DNA from 4 places in the Hydrogenophaga pseudoflava genome. Region 3 is predicted to be linked to each of the others. Evidence: predicted binding sites of a transcription regulator. Region 3 holds the regulator's gene; each other region holds the start of a gene.
What was found. The regulator LexA, encoded in region 3, represses DNA repair genes until DNA is damaged. The targets are predictions, from matches to a motif close to ACTGTATNNNNATACAGT.
Positions count from the first base shown of each region.

Region 1: the regulator LexA is predicted to act here: its motif matches at 831-848, upstream of HPF_RS05535 (PA0069 family radical SAM protein).
Region 2: the regulator LexA is predicted to act here: its motif matches at 1,107-1,124, upstream of recA (recombinase RecA).
Region 4: the regulator LexA is predicted to act here: its motif matches at 921-938, upstream of imuA (translesion DNA synthesis-associated protein ImuA).

Region 1 covers NZ_CP037867.1:1,117,498-1,119,694, forward strand. Annotated here, with positions in the region: gene HPF_RS05530 (wax ester/triacylglycerol synthase family O-acyltransferase) at 1-737, opposite strand, end outside; gene HPF_RS05535 (PA0069 family radical SAM protein) at 872-1,966, shown strand; gene HPF_RS05540 (oxidoreductase-like domain-containing protein) at 2,001-2,197, opposite strand, start outside.
Region 2 covers NZ_CP037867.1:4,783,665-4,785,861, reverse strand. Annotated here, with positions in the region: gene HPF_RS22980 (response regulator) at 1-495, opposite strand, end outside; gene HPF_RS22975 (MarR family winged helix-turn-helix transcriptional regulator) at 539-1,027, opposite strand; gene recA (recombinase RecA) at 1,165-2,197, shown strand, end outside.
Region 3 covers NZ_CP037867.1:2,825,096-2,827,292, forward strand. Annotated here, with positions in the region: gene HPF_RS13545 (asparaginase) at 1-534, opposite strand, end outside; gene lexA (transcriptional repressor LexA) at 624-1,304, shown strand; gene HPF_RS13555 (hypothetical protein) at 1,437-1,787, shown strand; gene HPF_RS13560 (D-2-hydroxyacid dehydrogenase family protein) at 1,835-2,197, shown strand, end outside.
Region 4 covers NZ_CP037867.1:3,967,790-3,969,986, reverse strand. Annotated here, with positions in the region: gene rpoH (RNA polymerase sigma factor RpoH) at 1-803, opposite strand, end outside; gene imuA (translesion DNA synthesis-associated protein ImuA) at 960-1,748, shown strand; gene HPF_RS19055 (Y-family DNA polymerase) at 1,693-2,197, shown strand, end outside.

The DNA.
Region 1 (2,197 bases), 1.7 Mb from region 3:
ATCGGCGTGGCGGGCGCCAGGGTGACGTTGCCCGAGCCTTGGCCCAGCAGGTTCTTCACGCTGAGCGCGCTCTTCGCCGTGCCGGCCACGGTGCCCAGCGTGGCCGGCAGATCGCGCACGATGCGCGCCACCTGCACCGCCTCGTGGCTCAGCGCGCCGCGCAGCATCTCGACCATGTCGAGCCGGAAGGTCCTGGTGCGCCGGGAGGGGCGGATCTCGATGTCGCGCGGCTCGGGCGTCAGGTCGAACAGCACATTGGCCAGCGCCACCGCGGCCTGGCCGTCGACCGCCGCGTGGTGCAACTGGGTGACGAGGCCCACCTGCTTGCGCCCTGCGGCGCTGCGCGGAAGGCCTTCGATCACGTGCATCTTCCACAGCGGCCGGTGGCGGTCCAGCAGGACCGGGTGCAGCAACGAGACCTGTTCCTCCATCAGCGTACGCGCGTCGGCGCGGCGGGCGCTGCCGCTGGGCAGCCGGATCTCGACGATGTGTTCGTTGAGGTCGGGTTCCGCATCCACCCAGGCCGGGTTGGCCATGTTCAGCGGCATCCACCACAGCCGGCGGCGCAGCACCGGCGTGGCGGGCAGGCGGGCCGCGATGTGTCGCCGCAGGTCGTTCACATACCGCCCGCGGTGGCCGGCCGGCAGCTCCAGCAGGTGCATGGCGCCGACGTGCATCGGCATCTCCGGCGTTTCCAGGTAGAGGAAGGTGGCGTCCAGGCCGGAGAGTTGTCGCATGCCCATGGCGTGTCCCGGTGTGTGTTGGCGGTTGCCGGCCATTGTGGGCCGCCGCCGCAGCGCGGGAAACCGTCGCCTGTCTCTTGCGAAATGACTGTATTTATGTACAGTATCCATCCCGACCCTGCACCGCCATGAACGACGTCCACATTCCCCTGCACGCCCTCAAAGGCCGCGGCGTGTCCCACCGCCAGCCGCACCGCTTCGAGCGCGATCAGCGCGCCGCCTTCGACGACGGCTGGGGCACGCTGGACGAGCAGCGGGCCGAGGGCGAGGAGGCTGTGGCACCGGCCACCCAGGTGACGTTCGAAGAGGCGCGCAGCGCGATCACCACCAACGACTCGCCCGACATCGGCTTCCGGCTCGGCCTCAACCCCTACCGGGGTTGTGAACACGGCTGCGTCTACTGCTACGCCCGGCCCACGCACAGCTACCTCAACCTCTCGCCGGGGCTCGATTTCGAAACGAAGATCGTCGCCAAGCGCAACATCGCCGAGCTGCTGCGGCGCGAGCTGCTGGCCCCGCGCTACCAGCCCGACCTGCTGGTGGTGGGCACGGTGACCGACGCCTACCAGCCGGTGGAGCGCGAGCTGCGGCTCACGCGCGCGGTGCTGGAGGTGCTGAGCGCAGCGCAGCACCCGGTGGGCATGGTGACCAAGGGCAGCGGGGTGGAGCGCGATCTGGACCTGCTGGCGCCCATGGGGCAGGCCGGTCTGGCGGCCGTGTACGTGACGGTCACCACGCTGGATGCGAAGCTGGCCCGCGTGCTGGAGCCGCGCGCCGCCGCGCCGCACCGGCGGCTGCGCACCATCCGCACCCTGGCCGAGGCGGGCGTGCCCACCGGCGTGAGCGTCTCGCCGCAGATCCCGTTCCTCAACGACGACATGGAGCGCGTGCTCGAAGCGGCCTGGGAGGCCGGCGCGAGGCGCGCGTTCTACCAGGTGCTTCGCCTGCCCTGGGAGCTCTCGCCCATGTTCCGCCAGTGGCTGGACCTGCACTACCCCGACCGGGCCGAGCGCGTGATGGCGCGGGTGCAGGACCTGCGCGGCGGCAAGGACTACGACGCCGACTTCGCCACGCGCATGAAGGGCCAGGGCATCTGGGCCGACCTGATCCGCCAGCGCTTTGTGAAAACCTGCGACCGGCTGGGTTTCAACCGCGAGCGCGAGCCGCTGGACACCTCGCGCTTCCGGCCGGCGGCGCTGCGCGGGCAGGGGGATCTGTTCTGAACGGCGATCCGGCGCCGGGCCGCCCCAAGCCGGATCAGCCCCCTTGGGGGGCAGCGACCCGCGCCAGCGGAGGAGCGTGGGGGCCCAACAGTTCCAGCGCGTCCACCCGCCAGTGGTGCAGCGCCTCATAGAAGCCTTCCCACACGCAGCCGTTGCAACCGCGGCCGCAGCAGCTGTCGGGCTCGGGGGGCGGCGGGCGCAGGGCGGTGTCCAGGTCGGTGCCGCGCTCCC
Region 2 (2,197 bases), 2.0 Mb from region 3:
GCGCTGCAGCAACACCTCCAGCAGGCCCAGCTCGCGTGCCGAGAGTTCGACCATCTTGCCGTCGATGGTGGCCACGCGGCCGGCCTGGTCGTACACCAGCGGGCCGTGCTTGATGGTGGAGCTGGCGCCGCCCATGCCACGGCGCGTGAGCGCGCGCACCCGGGCTTCGAGCTCCTGCAGCGAGAACGGCTTGGCCATGTAGTCGTCGGCGCCGTAGTCCAGGCCCTTGACCCGCTCATCGACGCTGTCGGCGGCGGTCAGGATCAGCACGGGCAGGGCCGAGCCGCGAGAACGCAGGCGCTTGAGCACCTCCAGGCCGTGCAGTTTGGGCAGGCCGAGATCGAGGATCAGCAGGTCGAACTCGTTGTTGGTCATCAGGGCCGCGTCGGCCTCGCTGCCATTGGCCACATGGTCGACCGCGGCACCTGCGGCCCGCAGACTGCGCAACAGACCATCGGCCAGGACCTGGTCGTCTTCTGCAATCAGGATGCGCATGGGTGTCTCCTTACGGGTTCTGGGGTCATTGTAGGTGGCGCGCCTAGCGCGAAGCATACGCCTCCAGCCCCAGCGCGACCACGGTCGCCACCTCGGTGCCGACCTGCGCGCGGAACTCGGTTTCCGCCCGCGCCACGGCCAGCCGGAAGGCCTCCAGCCAGAGCAGGCCGGTCTCGGTGAAGACAATGCGCCGCGCGCGCGCGTCCAGCGGATCGGGCTCGCGCCGCACCAGGTCCCAGGCCTCGCACTGCGCCACCAGATCGCCCATGGCCTGCTTGCTCATGCCTGCGGCGGCGGCCAGTTCGGTCAGGCGCGAACCCTTGAGGGCGAGGTGGCGCGTGATGTGGATGTGGGCGGCGCCGATCTGCTCGCGTGCGGCCAGGTTGGACAGGGCCAGGGGCACATTGGCGTCGTGCGCCATCAGGAACAGCACGCGCTCGTCAAAGCGGCGCAGCGCACGACCCATGACACGGCCCAGGTGGGTGGCCCGCCAGCGGTCGTCGGCGGTCGTGGAAGCGGGTGAGACAGGCATGGCAAATGGTAAGGCAAACTGACCATTTACTGGCTTGTGAGAAGTTTATGTGGCGATACACTCCTGTTCAGACATCCAGCCTGTACATAAATCCACAGACTGATGCAAGTACCCACTCACACACAGGAGCACCGCACATGGACAACGCCACCAATACCGAAAAAGCCAAGGCCCTGCAGGCCGCGCTGGCCCAGATCGAAAAGCAGTTCGGCAAGGGCACCATCATGCGCCTGGGCGAAGGCGAGGCCATCGAGGACATCCAGGTGGTCTCCACCGGTTCGCTGGGTCTGGACATTGCTTTGGGTGTCGGCGGCCTGCCCCGTGGCCGTGTCATCGAAATCTACGGCCCGGAATCCTCGGGCAAGACCACGCTGACCCTGCAGGTGATTGCCGAGATGCAGAAGCTCGGCGGCACCTGCGCCTTCGTCGATGCCGAACACGCGCTGGACATCCAGTACGCGCAGAAGCTGGGCGTGCATGTGCCCGACCTGCTGATCAGTCAGCCCGACACCGGCGAACAGGCGCTGGAGATCGTGGATTCACTGGTGCGCTCTGGTGCGGTCGATCTGGTCATCATCGACTCGGTGGCGGCGCTCACGCCCAAGGCCGAAATCGAGGGCGAGATGGGCGACAGCCTGCCCGGCCTGCAGGCCCGCCTCATGAGCCAGGCCCTGCGCAAGCTCACTGCCACCATCAAGAAGACCAACTGCACGGTCATCTTCATCAATCAGATCCGCATGAAGATCGGCGTGATGTTCGGTTCGCCCGAAACCACTACCGGTGGCAACGCGCTCAAGTTCTACGCCTCCGTCCGCCTGGACATCCGCCGCACCGGCACCATCAAGAAAGGCGAGGACGCGATCGGCAACGAAACCAAGGTGAAGGTGGTGAAGAACAAGGTCTCGCCACCGTTCAAGACGGCCGAATTCGACATCCTGTTCGGCGAAGGCATCAGCCGCGAAGGCGAAATCCTTGATCTGGGCGTGCTGCACCGGGTGGTCGAGAAGTCCGGTGCCTGGTATGCCTACAACGGCGAGAAGATCGGCCAGGGTCGTGACAACGCGCGCGAGTTCCTCAAGGAGAACCCCGAGCTGCGCGTGGAGATCGAGAACAAGGTGCGCACCGAGCTGGGGGTGCCCCTGCTGCCGGTTGATGCGGGAGCCGAAGAAG
Region 3 (2,197 bases):
CGAATCGAACGCATCCACCCGGTAGCTGTGAACCTTGGTCAAGTGCTCGGGCGCGTGCACCAGCCCCGCACAGACCACCACACACCCTCCGACCTCGGGATGACCCGCCACGGTCACGGCATCCAGCAGGTTCTGAGGGCCATCGGGCACAAGGGCGGTGGCTGGGCGCATCGCGCAGGTGAACACCACCGGCTTGCGGGGCTGCAGCACCGTCTGGATGAAAAAGGCAGTTTCTTCCAGCGTGTCGGTGCCGTGTGTGACCACAACGCCGGCAACCTCGTCGCGTGCAAGGTGGTGAGAGAGCCGAAGCAACAGCCGCTTCCACAGACCGAAGTGCATGTCCTTGCTGTCCACCTGGTCCACCTGCTCCACCTCCAGTGGACTGCCTTGCAGCGCTGGAACGCCCCCCAGAAGATCTTCCACACGAACCTGCCCTGCCACATATCCCACGTTATCTCCTGCCCGGGCGGCCCGCCCGGCGATCGTTCCGCCAGTCCCCAGGATCACGCAAAAGCCTCTGTTGTTGTCGCTCACTTGCCAAGTCTCCGAAACTGTTTAAAAATACAGATACTGGATGTACAAACAGCCTGTCCAGCCGCATCCCACCTAACCACGAGGTTGACATGATCGAGTCGTTCCCGCCCAAGCTCACGGCCCGCCAGCAGCAAATCCTGGAGTTGATCCAGAACGCCATTGCCCGCACCGGCGCTCCACCCACCCGCGCAGAAATCGCCACCGAGCTCGGATTCAAGTCGGCCAATGCGGCCGAGGAGCACCTTCAGGCGCTCGCACGCAAAGGCATGATCGAACTGGTCAGCGGCACCTCCCGCGGGATCCGTCTTCGCAGCCGGGAACTGCAGGCCATCAACGATCAGCGGACTCATCAGCTTACACTGCCGATGCCCGGCCTTTCTCAGCTCATGCTGCCCCTGATCGGGCGGGTGGCTGCCGGCTCACCGATCCTCGCTCAGGAACACGTCGACCAGACTTATCACGTCGAGCGCAGCCTGTTCCAGCGCACACCTGACTACCTGCTGCGCGTGCGCGGCATGTCCATGCGCGACGTCGGCATCCTCGACGGCGACCTGCTGGCCGTGCAGTCCGGCAAGGACGCGAAAAATGGGCAGATCGTGGTGGCCAGGCTCGGAGACGATGTGACTGTCAAGCGTTTCATGCGCCGCGACCACCAAATCGAGCTGCACGCGGAAAACCCGGACTACAAAACGATCGTGGTGCAACCGGGTGAACCCTTCGAGATCGAAGGCCTCGCCGTGGGCCTGATTCGCAACAGCTTCCAGATCTGACCCGCAGGGTCGGTGCCGCCCTCGCAGGTGGCGGGCGTTTTGCCAGAACAGCACACTGTCCTTGGCAAACCCTGCGAGAGCGGCTCTTCCGAACCAATCCTGCCTGTGTCCAACCCCTTTCCGGAGTTTCACATGGGAATCCGCATCACCTCCAAGACCTGGCGCGCTCCGTTGCAGTTGATCGACAACTGGCTGCCGTCACCTCCTTGTCCCAACAAGACCCGCAAACCGCTGCCAACGTTGATGCAGCGGTTTGTCAGGGCCGGATGGTTGGCCAACAAGCAACCGAAACAGTCGCTGTCGGCCTCTCACGGCGCTTCCATGGCCGAGGTGTCGCGGCCCTCACAGACAGCAACCATCCGCTTGAAGCACACCAGCCAACCGGATCGAAGCGCTTGCCTGGTGATTTCAGGGCGCATGGCCGATGTCTGCGCCGAACTGGATCGTCTGGCCGCTCTCGAGCACCGCACCGAACCCGCCTGACAGCTCAAAGTCTGTACAGAATGCTCATGGCGGCACAATAGTGCTCCATGAACATCGTGATACTGGACGACTATCAGGACGCCGTCCGAAAGCTGGATTGCGCAGCGCGCCTCGACCCCTATCCCGCCAAAGTGTTCACCAACACGGTCAAGGGGGTCGGGCAACTGTCCATACGGTTGCGGGATGCCGACATCGTGGTCCTGATCCGGGAAAGAACCCCGGTATCCCGTCAACTGGTTGACAAGCTGCCTCGCCTGAAGCTCATTGCGCAGACGGGGCGTATCGGCAGCCATATTGACGTCACTGCCTGCACCGAACGCGGCATCGCCGTGGCCGAAGGCACAAGTTCCCCGATCTCCACCGCCGAGCTGACATGGGCTCTGGTCATGGCGTCGATGCGGCGCATTCCC
Region 4 (2,197 bases), 1.1 Mb from region 3:
ACGATGCGGCGCGAGCGGTCGTCCAGTTCGCCCATGGCCCGCGCAATGCCTTCGGTGGCCAGCACGTCGCGCTGGGCCGATTCGATCATCGCGGTCGGCTCGTGGTTGGCGTCGGCCAGCCAGGCGATCGGGCCGTAGGTCTCTTCGCCGTCGTCGGCGGGCGAGGGGTCGAGCACCACGTCGCCGCCGGACAGGCGGGTTTCCATCTCGCGCACTTCCTCGGGCTTGACCTTGAGGTCGCGCGCGACCACGTCGATCTCGCTGTCGGACAGGGCCTCGCGGTGGGTGTCGCCTTCGGCGGCCTCGGCGCGGAAGCCCTGCTTCATCGAGCGCAGGTTGAAGAACAGCTTGCGCTGGGCCTTGGTCGTGGCGACCTTGACCATGCGCCAGTTCTTCAGGATGTATTCGTGGATCTCGGCCTTGATCCAGTGGATGGCGTAGCTCACCAGGCGCACGCCCTGGTCGGGGTCGAAGCGCTTGACGGCCTTCATCAGGCCCACGTTGCCTTCCTGGATCAGGTCGCCGTGCGGCAGGCCGTAGCCCAGGTACTGGCGGGCGATGGACACCACCAGACGCAGGTGCGACATCACCAGCTGGCCGGCGGCTTCCAGGTCGTTGTGGTCGCGCAGGCGGCGGGCGGCCGACTGCTCTTCTTCGAGCGTCAGCAGCGGCATGCGGTTGACCGCGGAGATGTACGCGTCCAGGTTGCCCAGCGGCGGCAGCGTCAGCGAACGGTTCCACGGGCTGGCGATGGCCAGCGTGGTGGTCGGCAGGGCGGCGGGGGCGAGCAGGGTGGTGGACATGTGAAGAACCTCCTCAGGTGGTCTTGCAGAAATGTTAGCACTCTCTATGAGTGAGTGCTAATTGAATGGTTCCATGACCGTGATATCCGGGGGTGGACAATCGGTTCGATTTCTTTTACTGTACATAAAAACAGTATTTGAGTCCTTGCTGCCACCATGCCCACCCCGTTCATCCGCCCGTCCGGCGATCTGCCGGCCAGCCTGTCCGCCCTCGTCTGGCGCGGCGATACGCTGGGCCGGCCGGTCACGGCCAGCTGCGCCAGCGGGTTCGGGGCGCTTGACGCAGCCTTGCCGGGCGGGGGCTGGCCCGGATTCGGGCTGACCGAACTGTTGTCGAGCCCAGCGGGTGCCCTGGAGTTCCGCCTGCTGGGGCCGGCGCTGGGCCGGGTCTGCGCCACCGGGCGGGAGGTGGTGCTGGTCGGGCCGCCGCAGCCACCGCACCTGCCGGGTCTGCTGCCGTACGGCGTCACAGCCCGGCAGCTGGTCTGGGTGCAGGCCGGCACCCCGGTCGAGCGCCTCTGGGCCACCGAACAGCTGGTCAAGGCCGGCAGCTGCGGGGCGGTGCTGGCCTGGCTGCCCCAGGCACGGCCGGCGCAGTTGCGGCGCCTGCAGGTGCTGGCCAGTGAGCACGAAGGCCCGGTGTGGCTGTGCCGGCCGGCAGTCTCAGCGCGCGAATCGTCGGCGGCGCCCCTGCGCCTGCTGGTGCGTCCGGGTGCCGGCTGGGCCCTGGCGGTCGACGTGATCAAGCGCAAGGGCCCACCACTGGCGCACACGCTGCAGCTGCCGGCGCTGCCGGCCGGGCTGTCGGCGGTGCTGCCGCCCCGGCTGCTGGACCTGGACCTGGGCCATGGAGCCGCCGACCGTTTCCCTGTTCCTCGCGAGGCCGACCATGCTGTGGTCCGCACTCCGACTGCCGAGCACCGACGACCCGCCGTCCCCCACTGACGCGGCGCTGCAGGCGCTGGCGGTCTGGGCGCTGCAGTTCACGCCCCGTGTCGCCATCGCCGAAGAGGCCGTGTTGCTGGAGGTGGCGGCCAGCCTGCGCCTGTTCGGCGGGCGGGCGGCGCTGCGCGAACGGCTCTGGGGCGAGGCGCAGGAACTGGGGGCGGTGGCCCTGGCCTGGGCACCCAACGCCCTGGCCGCGCTGGCGCTGGCGCGCGCGGAGGTGGAGGACGGGGTGTCGCCGCCGCTGGCGCGCGCGCTGGACGCGCTGCCGATGGCGACCCTGAGCGCCGTGCGGCCGCACCAGCCGACCCTGGCGCGCATCGGCTGTCGCACGCTGGGCGATCTGCGGCGGCTGCCGCGCGCGGGGCTGGCGCGGCGGTTCGATGCGGCGCTGCTGGCGGCGCTGGACCAGGCCTACGGCCGCGCCCCCGAGACGCACGTCTGGGTCA